One region of the Aquabacterium sp. A08 genome, then DNA from elsewhere that is predicted to be linked to it. Evidence: riboswitches for the same ligand, from Rfam matches in the RefSeq annotation. Region 1 holds a riboswitch; each other region holds the start of a gene.
What was found. A riboswitch is a leader RNA that binds a small molecule or an ion and turns the genes downstream of it on or off. The one in region 1 is predicted to bind ZMP and ZTP.
Positions count from the first base shown of each region.

Region 1 (3,231 bases):
AACTGGTCGCTGCCGGCCTGGCGCATCTGATCCTTTTTTTGAACCGATAGCCATGTTCGCCCCCTCCCAAGCCGATGTGCGCCGCTTCTTCTGTGCGGTGTACGACAAAGCCCAGCACGCCGCGCCGATGGAGGCCATCGAGGTGCTGGCCCATGAGTGGATCCAGCGCCACCCCGAATACCACGCCGAGTTGGCCGACGTGGACGCGGCCTTGCGCCGCATGCACGAGGCCGCCGAAGCGCGCGACAACCCGTTCTTGCACCTGTCCATGCACCTGAGCATCAGTGAACAATGCTCGATCGACCAGCCCCTGGGCATCCGCCAGGCGGTGGAACTGCTGGCCGCGCGGCTCGATTCGGTGCACGACGCCCACCACCAGGTGATGGACTGCCTGGGCCGCATGCTCTGGGAAAGCCAGCGCAGCGGCCGGCCGCCCGACGGGCAGGCCTACATCGACGCGGTGCGGGCCCGCGCGACCCGGGACTGAAAAGAAAAAGCCCCGGCAGGCTGCACCCGCCAGGGCTTTCGGCAGAACCCAGTTCGTGCCGATGGGCGGAATGGAAGTTGGATGTCTCACCCCGCCGGAAGCAAGGTATTGCTTCCCGTTGATTGCCAGGCAATCCAGCGGACTGGACCGCGGGCAGTGGCCGGTGGGAACTGTGCTTGAAGCGTCACCACCGACAGTTTCAGTGTAGTGGCATTGGCCCCTGTGGCCAACTGATTTTGCCAATCGCCCACCCCCCGTTCATTGGCATTTTTTTGCCCACGGGCGCCCCTGCGGCGCCGAATTCATATTCTTTTTATTGCATAAAAAGAATGTTCATAAGTATTGACTGGTAATGTCGATCCCCCTAACATCGCGCCACTTTCATCCGTGAGAACCCTTAGACGCCGCCGAAACCGGCCCAGTTGACCGCACCATGGCGGTCGATGGCGACCCCCCAATCTCGCGCCGCCGGGCTTCAACCGCCCGCCCCGACGCCCAGAAAGGAGAGTGCTATGCCAGCGCCCCAAATGCCCCGCTTGTCCGGGGCCCTGCAAGTGACCCAGACCGCGTTCAAGGACGTGGCCCAGGGTTTTGTGTCCGTGACCCACAACAGCCTGGCCCTGCTGGGCCTGCTGCTCGCCGCCTGCCTGGTGCTGTTCGTCAGCCAGCCGGACCTGCGCAGCAGCGCCGAACGCCAGCTGTTCGGCTGGCTGGAAGAGCGCCAGTCGCAGAACGGCGAGATCCCCGCCGACCCCAGCGCGGTGGACCGCGTGACCGCGACCAACCCCAAGGCCCTGCCCCGCGAGCAGGCCCAGGTGGCCGACTGGCTCAGCCGCAAATACCGCGTGGCGCCGGAACCCATCGGCGCGCTGGTGGCCGAGGCCTTCGAGATCGGCGACCGCGCCCGCCTGGACCCGACGCTGATCCTGGCGGTGATGGCGATCGAATCGCGCTTCAACCCGTTCGCGGCCAGCCCGGTGGGCGCCCAGGGTCTGATGCAGGTGATGACCCGGGTGCATGCCGACAAGTACGAGGACTTCGGTGGCCGCCTGGCCGCGTTCGACCCGGTGAGCAACCTGCGGGTCGGGGCCCAGGTGCTGCAGGAAACCATCCGCCGCGCCGGCAGCGTCGAAGGTGGGCTGCGCCTGTACGTCGGCGCGGTGTCCAGCAGCGGCCAGGACTACATCGACAAGGTCCTGTCGGAGCACGAGCGGCTGCAGCGCGTGGCCCAGGGCCAGCGCGTGGCCTTCAACGCCCACCAGCGCCGCACCGTGGTGCCCACAGGCCCCCAAGCGCCACAGAGCGTTGACGCCGAACTGGAAGCCGAAGCCAGCCCAACCCAGACCGGGGCGCTGCCGCAGGCGTCCTGATAAAATCCCGTTCGCGCGCGACTGGCGATAGGTCCCGCCGGCCCTGGCCGGCGCCAAGTGACTGACGTGGGCTTACCACGGGGAAGCGCGCCGCCCTGCCGTCACCGCCGGCGGGTGTTGTGCCGTTCGCCTGGGCAGCCCTTGGTCACCAAGGGTCATTCGACGACTCCAGGACTGCCATGTACGACCGCAACATCCTCATCGAACAGACCGACCCCGAGCTGTTCGCCGCCATCCAGGCCGAAAACGCGCGCCAGGAACACCACATCGAGCTGATCGCCAGCGAAAACTACGCCTCGCCGGCCGTGATGGCTGCCCAGGGCACCCAACTCACCAACAAGTACGCCGAGGGCTACCCCGGCAAGCGCTACTACGGCGGCTGCGAGTACGTGGACGTGGCCGAACAACTGGCCATCGACCGCGTCAAGCAACTGTTCGGTGCCGACGCCGCCAACGTGCAGCCGCACTGCGGCGCCTCGGCCAACGAGGCCGTGTTCCTGGCCTTCCTCAAGCCCGGCGACACCATCATGGGCATGAGCCTGGCCGAAGGCGGCCACCTGACCCACGGCATGCCGCTGAACATGTCGGGCAAGTGGTTCAACGTCGTGTCCTACGGCCTGAACGCCCAGGAAGAAATCGACTACGACGCCATGGAAGCCAAGGCGCGCGAGCACCGCCCCAAGCTGATCGTGGCCGGCGCGTCCGCCTACAGCCTGCGCATCGATTTCGAGCGTTTCGCGAAGATCGCCAAGGAAATCGGCGCCATCTTCATGGTGGACATGGCCCACTACGCCGGCTTGATCGCCGCGGGCGTGTACCCCAACCCGGTGCCGTTCGCCGACGTGGTGACCTCCACCACCCACAAGAGCCTGCGCGGCCCGCGCGGCGGCATCATCCTGATGAAGGCCGAGCACGAGAAGGCCATCAACAGCGCCATCTTCCCCGGCCTGCAGGGCGGCCCGCTGATGCACGTCATTGCCGCCAAGGCCGTGGCCTTCAAGGAAGCCTTGACCCCCGAATTCAAGGCCTACCAGCAACAGGTCGTGAAGAACGCACAGATCGTGGCCGAAACGCTGACCCAGCGCGGTCTGCGCATCGTCAGCGGCCGCACCGAAAGCCACGTGATGCTGGTGGACCTGCGCGCCAAGGGCATCACCGGCAAGGAAGCCGAGGCCGTGCTGGGTGCCGCCCACATGACCATCAACAAGAACGCGATTCCGAATGACCCGGAAAAGCCGATGGTGACCAGCGGCGTGCGCATCGGCACCCCGGCCATGACCACCCGCGGCTTCAAGGACGAAGAGGCCCGCGCCACCGCCCACCTGATCGCCGACGTGCTGGACAACCCGCGCGACCCGGCCAACATCGAAGCGG
Region 1 covers NZ_JAAQQT010000639.1:17,129-20,359, forward strand. Annotated here, with positions in the region: gene HA630_RS13495 (trimeric intracellular cation channel family protein) at 1-30, shown strand, start outside; gene HA630_RS13500 (DUF1841 family protein) at 53-487, shown strand; gene HA630_RS13505 (lytic transglycosylase domain-containing protein) at 1,000-1,857, shown strand; ZMP/ZTP riboswitch at 1,865-2,000, shown strand; gene glyA (serine hydroxymethyltransferase) at 2,037-3,231, shown strand, end outside.

Region 2 (3,231 bases), on a different contig from region 1:
AAGAACCCAAGGGGTGGACGGCGGCGATGCGCCCCACGCCGGTGATGATGCCGGTGAACATCCCGCTATTGTCGCAGGATTGGCCCGGCCCCGGGCGGCGGTGGCCGGCCGGTCACTGGCGCACTTCGTCGACCAGGGTCTTGAACTCGTCGATGTCCTCGAAGCTGCGGTACACGCTGGCGAAGCGGATGTAGGCCACTTGGTCGAGTTTTTTCAGCTCGCGCATCACCATTTCGCCCAGGCGGTGCGAGGGCACCTCGCGCGCGGGCAGGCTCAGCAGCTTTTCCTCGATGTGTTCCATGGCCGCGTCCACCTGTTCGGTGCTGACGGGGCGTTTGCGCAGGGCCAGGGCGAAGCTGGCGCGCAGTTTGGCCGGGTCGTAGTCGATGCGCCGGCCGTCCTTTTTCACCACGGCCGGGAAGGTGACCTCCGGCCGTTCGTAGGTGGTGAAGCGTTTGTCGCAGGCGCCGCAGCGGCGTCGGCGGCGGATGAAGGTCCCCTCCTCGGCGACACGCGTCTCCACCACCTGGGTGTCGGCGTGGCCGCAGAAGGGGCACTTCATGGCCGGTTTACTTGTACACCGGGAAGCGGGCGGTCAGGGCGTTGACCTTGGCACGCACCGCTTCGATGTTGGCCGGGTCGCGCGGGTTGTCCAGCACGTCGGCGATCAGGTGGGCGGTGGCGCGGGCCTCTTCGTCCTTGAAGCCGCGGGTGGTCATGGCCGGGGTGCCGATGCGCACGCCGCTGGTCACCATCGGCTTTTCCGGGTCATTCGGAATCGCGTTCTTGTTGATGGTCATGTGGGCGGCACCCAGCACGGCCTCGGCTTCCTTGCCGGTGATGCCCTTGGCGCGCAGGTCCACCAGCATCACGTGGCTTTCGGTGCGGCCGCTGACGATGCGCAGACCGCGCTGGGTCAGCGTTTCGGCCACGATCTGTGCGTTCTTCACGACCTGTTGCTGGTAGGCCTTGAATTCGGGGGTCAAGGCTTCCTTGAAGGCCACGGCCTTGGCGGCAATGACGTGCATCAGCGGGCCGCCCTGCAGGCCGGGGAAGATGGCGCTGTTGATGGCCTTCTCGTGCTCGGCCTTCATCAGGATGATGCCGCCGCGCGGGCCGCGCAGGCTCTTGTGGGTGGTGGAGGTCACCACGTCGGCGAACGGCACCGGGTTGGGGTACACGCCCGCGGCGATCAAGCCGGCGTAGTGGGCCATGTCCACCATGAAGATGGCGCCGATTTCCTTGGCGATCTTCGCGAAACGCTCGAAATCGATGCGCAGGCTGTAGGCGGACGCGCCGGCCACGATCAGCTTGGGGCGGTGCTCGCGCGCCTTGGCTTCCATGGCGTCGTAGTCGATTTCTTCCTGGGCGTTCAGGCCGTAGGACACGACGTTGAACCACTTGCCCGACATGTTCAGCGGCATGCCGTGGGTCAGGTGGCCGCCTTCGGCCAGGCTCATGCCCATGATGGTGTCGCCGGGCTTGAGGAAGGCCAGGAACACGGCCTCGTTGGCCGAGGCGCCGCAGTGCGGCTGCACGTTGGCGGCGTCGGCACCGAACAGTTGCTTGACGCGGTCGATGGCCAGTTGTTCGGCCACGTCCACGTACTCGCAGCCGCCGTAGTAGCGCTTGCCGGGGTAGCCCTCGGCGTACTTGTTGGTGAGTTGGGTGCCCTGGGCAGCCATCACGGCCGGCGAGGCGTAGTTTTCGCTGGCGATCAGCTCGATGTGGTGTTCCTGGCGCGCGTTTTCGGCCTGGATGGCGGCGAACAGCTCGGGGTCGGTCTGTTCGATGAGGATGTTGCGGTCGTACATGGCAGTCCTGGAGTCGTCGAATGACCCTTGGTGACCAAGGGCTGCCCAGGCGAACGGCACAACACCCGCCGGCGGTGACGGCAGGGCGGCGCGCTTCCCCGTGGTAAGCCCACGTCAGTCACTTGGCGCCGGCCAGGGCCGGCGGGACCTATCGCCAGTCGCGCGCGAACGGGATTTTATCAGGACGCCTGCGGCAGCGCCCCGGTCTGGGTTGGGCTGGCTTCGGCTTCCAGTTCGGCGTCAACGCTCTGTGGCGCTTGGGGGCCTGTGGGCACCACGGTGCGGCGCTGGTGGGCGTTGAAGGCCACGCGCTGGCCCTGGGCCACGCGCTGCAGCCGCTCGTGCTCCGACAGGACCTTGTCGATGTAGTCCTGGCCGCTGCTGGACACCGCGCCGACGTACAGGCGCAGCCCACCTTCGACGCTGCCGGCGCGGCGGATGGTTTCCTGCAGCACCTGGGCCCCGACCCGCAGGTTGCTCACCGGGTCGAACGCGGCCAGGCGGCCACCGAAGTCCTCGTACTTGTCGGCATGCACCCGGGTCATCACCTGCATCAGACCCTGGGCGCCCACCGGGCTGGCCGCGAACGGGTTGAAGCGCGATTCGATCGCCATCACCGCCAGGATCAGCGTCGGGTCCAGGCGGGCGCGGTCGCCGATCTCGAAGGCCTCGGCCACCAGCGCGCCGATGGGTTCCGGCGCCACGCGGTATTTGCGGCTGAGCCAGTCGGCCACCTGGGCCTGCTCGCGGGGCAGGGCCTTGGGGTTGGTCGCGGTCACGCGGTCCACCGCGCTGGGGTCGGCGGGGATCTCGCCGTTCTGCGACTGGCGCTCTTCCAGCCAGCCGAACAGCTGGCGTTCGGCGCTGCTGCGCAGGTCCGGCTGGCTGACGAACAGCACCAGGCAGGCGGCGAGCAGCAGGCCCAGCAGGGCCAGGCTGTTGTGGGTCACGGACACAAAACCCTGGGCCACGTCCTTGAACGCGGTCTGGGTCACTTGCAGGGCCCCGGACAAGCGGGGCATTTGGGGCGCTGGCATAGCACTCTCCTTTCTGGGCGTCGGGGCGGGCGGTTGAAGCCCGGCGGCGCGAGATTGGGGGGTCGCCATCGACCGCCATGGTGCGGTCAACTGGGCCGGTTTCGGCGGCGTCTAAGGGTTCTCACGGATGAAAGTGGCGCGATGTTAGGGGGATCGACATTACCAGTCAATACTTATGAACATTCTTTTTATGCAATAAAAAGAATATGAATTCGGCGCCGCAGGGGCGCCCGTGGGCAAAAAAATGCCAATGAACGGGGGGTGGGCGATTGGCAAAATCAGTTGGCCACAGGGGCCAATGCCACTACACTGAAACTGTCGGTGGTGACGCTTCAAGCACAGTTCCCACCGGCCACTGCCCGCGGTCCAGTCCGCTGGAT
Region 2 covers NZ_JAAQQT010000616.1:33,937-37,167, reverse strand. Annotated here, with positions in the region: gene HA630_RS10795 (riboflavin synthase) at 1-61, opposite strand, end outside; gene nrdR (transcriptional regulator NrdR) at 113-562, opposite strand; gene glyA (serine hydroxymethyltransferase) at 570-1,814, opposite strand; ZMP/ZTP riboswitch at 1,851-1,986, opposite strand; gene HA630_RS10780 (lytic transglycosylase domain-containing protein) at 1,994-2,851, opposite strand.
Region 2: linked by a shared signal. The riboswitch ahead of glyA (serine hydroxymethyltransferase) and the one ahead of glyA (serine hydroxymethyltransferase) in region 1 are both predicted to bind ZMP and ZTP.

Region 3 (3,231 bases), on a different contig from region 1:
ATGCTCGATCGACCAGCCCCTGGGCATCCGCCAGGCGGTGGAACTGCTGGCCGCGCGGCTCGATTCGGTGCACGACGCCCACCACCAGGTGATGGACTGCCTGGGCCGCATGCTCTGGGAAAGCCAGCGCAGCGGCCGGCCGCCCGACGGGCAGGCCTACATCGACGCGGTGCGGGCCCGCGCGACCCGGGACTGAAAAGAAAAAGCCCCGGCAGGCTGCACCCGCCAGGGCTTTCGGCAGAACCCAGTTCGTGCCGATGGGCGGAATGGAAGTTGGATGTCTCACCCCGCCGGAAGCAAGGTATTGCTTCCCGTTGATTGCCAGGCAATCCAGCGGACTGGACCGCGGGCAGTGGCCGGTGGGAACTGTGCTTGAAGCGTCACCACCGACAGTTTCAGTGTAGTGGCATTGGCCCCTGTGGCCAACTGATTTTGCCAATCGCCCACCCCCCGTTCATTGGCATTTTTTTGCCCACGGGCGCCCCTGCGGCGCCGAATTCATATTCTTTTTATTGCATAAAAAGAATGTTCATAAGTATTGACTGGTAATGTCGATCCCCCTAACATCGCGCCACTTTCATCCGTGAGAACCCTTAGACGCCGCCGAAACCGGCCCAGTTGACCGCACCATGGCGGTCGATGGCGACCCCCCAATCTCGCGCCGCCGGGCTTCAACCGCCCGCCCCGACGCCCAGAAAGGAGAGTGCTATGCCAGCGCCCCAAATGCCCCGCTTGTCCGGGGCCCTGCAAGTGACCCAGACCGCGTTCAAGGACGTGGCCCAGGGTTTTGTGTCCGTGACCCACAACAGCCTGGCCCTGCTGGGCCTGCTGCTCGCCGCCTGCCTGGTGCTGTTCGTCAGCCAGCCGGACCTGCGCAGCAGCGCCGAACGCCAGCTGTTCGGCTGGCTGGAAGAGCGCCAGTCGCAGAACGGCGAGATCCCCGCCGACCCCAGCGCGGTGGACCGCGTGACCGCGACCAACCCCAAGGCCCTGCCCCGCGAGCAGGCCCAGGTGGCCGACTGGCTCAGCCGCAAATACCGCGTGGCGCCGGAACCCATCGGCGCGCTGGTGGCCGAGGCCTTCGAGATCGGCGACCGCGCCCGCCTGGACCCGACGCTGATCCTGGCGGTGATGGCGATCGAATCGCGCTTCAACCCGTTCGCGGCCAGCCCGGTGGGCGCCCAGGGTCTGATGCAGGTGATGACCCGGGTGCATGCCGACAAGTACGAGGACTTCGGTGGCCGCCTGGCCGCGTTCGACCCGGTGAGCAACCTGCGGGTCGGGGCCCAGGTGCTGCAGGAAACCATCCGCCGCGCCGGCAGCGTCGAAGGTGGGCTGCGCCTGTACGTCGGCGCGGTGTCCAGCAGCGGCCAGGACTACATCGACAAGGTCCTGTCGGAGCACGAGCGGCTGCAGCGCGTGGCCCAGGGCCAGCGCGTGGCCTTCAACGCCCACCAGCGCCGCACCGTGGTGCCCACAGGCCCCCAAGCGCCACAGAGCGTTGACGCCGAACTGGAAGCCGAAGCCAGCCCAACCCAGACCGGGGCGCTGCCGCAGGCGTCCTGATAAAATCCCGTTCGCGCGCGACTGGCGATAGGTCCCGCCGGCCCTGGCCGGCGCCAAGTGACTGACGTGGGCTTACCACGGGGAAGCGCGCCGCCCTGCCGTCACCGCCGGCGGGTGTTGTGCCGTTCGCCTGGGCAGCCCTTGGTCACCAAGGGTCATTCGACGACTCCAGGACTGCCATGTACGACCGCAACATCCTCATCGAACAGACCGACCCCGAGCTGTTCGCCGCCATCCAGGCCGAAAACGCGCGCCAGGAACACCACATCGAGCTGATCGCCAGCGAAAACTACGCCTCGCCGGCCGTGATGGCTGCCCAGGGCACCCAACTCACCAACAAGTACGCCGAGGGCTACCCCGGCAAGCGCTACTACGGCGGCTGCGAGTACGTGGACGTGGCCGAACAACTGGCCATCGACCGCGTCAAGCAACTGTTCGGTGCCGACGCCGCCAACGTGCAGCCGCACTGCGGCGCCTCGGCCAACGAGGCCGTGTTCCTGGCCTTCCTCAAGCCCGGCGACACCATCATGGGCATGAGCCTGGCCGAAGGCGGCCACCTGACCCACGGCATGCCGCTGAACATGTCGGGCAAGTGGTTCAACGTCGTGTCCTACGGCCTGAACGCCCAGGAAGAAATCGACTACGACGCCATGGAAGCCAAGGCGCGCGAGCACCGCCCCAAGCTGATCGTGGCCGGCGCGTCCGCCTACAGCCTGCGCATCGATTTCGAGCGTTTCGCGAAGATCGCCAAGGAAATCGGCGCCATCTTCATGGTGGACATGGCCCACTACGCCGGCTTGATCGCCGCGGGCGTGTACCCCAACCCGGTGCCGTTCGCCGACGTGGTGACCTCCACCACCCACAAGAGCCTGCGCGGCCCGCGCGGCGGCATCATCCTGATGAAGGCCGAGCACGAGAAGGCCATCAACAGCGCCATCTTCCCCGGCCTGCAGGGCGGCCCGCTGATGCACGTCATTGCCGCCAAGGCCGTGGCCTTCAAGGAAGCCTTGACCCCCGAATTCAAGGCCTACCAGCAACAGGTCGTGAAGAACGCACAGATCGTGGCCGAAACGCTGACCCAGCGCGGTCTGCGCATCGTCAGCGGCCGCACCGAAAGCCACGTGATGCTGGTGGACCTGCGCGCCAAGGGCATCACCGGCAAGGAAGCCGAGGCCGTGCTGGGTGCCGCCCACATGACCATCAACAAGAACGCGATTCCGAATGACCCGGAAAAGCCGATGGTGACCAGCGGCGTGCGCATCGGCACCCCGGCCATGACCACCCGCGGCTTCAAGGACGAAGAGGCCCGCGCCACCGCCCACCTGATCGCCGACGTGCTGGACAACCCGCGCGACCCGGCCAACATCGAAGCGGTGCGTGCCAAGGTCAACGCCCTGACCGCCCGCTTCCCGGTGTACAAGTAAACCGGCCATGAAGTGCCCCTTCTGCGGCCACGCCGACACCCAGGTGGTGGAGACGCGTGTCGCCGAGGAGGGGACCTTCATCCGCCGCCGACGCCGCTGCGGCGCCTGCGACAAACGCTTCACCACCTACGAACGGCCGGAGGTCACCTTCCCGGCCGTGGTGAAAAAGGACGGCCGGCGCATCGACTACGACCCGGCCAAACTGCGCGCCAGCTTCGCCCTGGCCCTGCGCAAACGCCCC
Region 3 covers NZ_JAAQQT010000640.1:17,420-20,650, forward strand. Annotated here, with positions in the region: gene HA630_RS13745 (DUF1841 family protein) at 1-196, shown strand, start outside; gene HA630_RS13750 (lytic transglycosylase domain-containing protein) at 709-1,566, shown strand; ZMP/ZTP riboswitch at 1,574-1,709, shown strand; gene glyA (serine hydroxymethyltransferase) at 1,746-2,990, shown strand; gene nrdR (transcriptional regulator NrdR) at 2,998-3,231, shown strand, end outside.
Region 3: linked by a shared signal. The riboswitch ahead of glyA (serine hydroxymethyltransferase) and the one ahead of glyA (serine hydroxymethyltransferase) in region 1 are both predicted to bind ZMP and ZTP.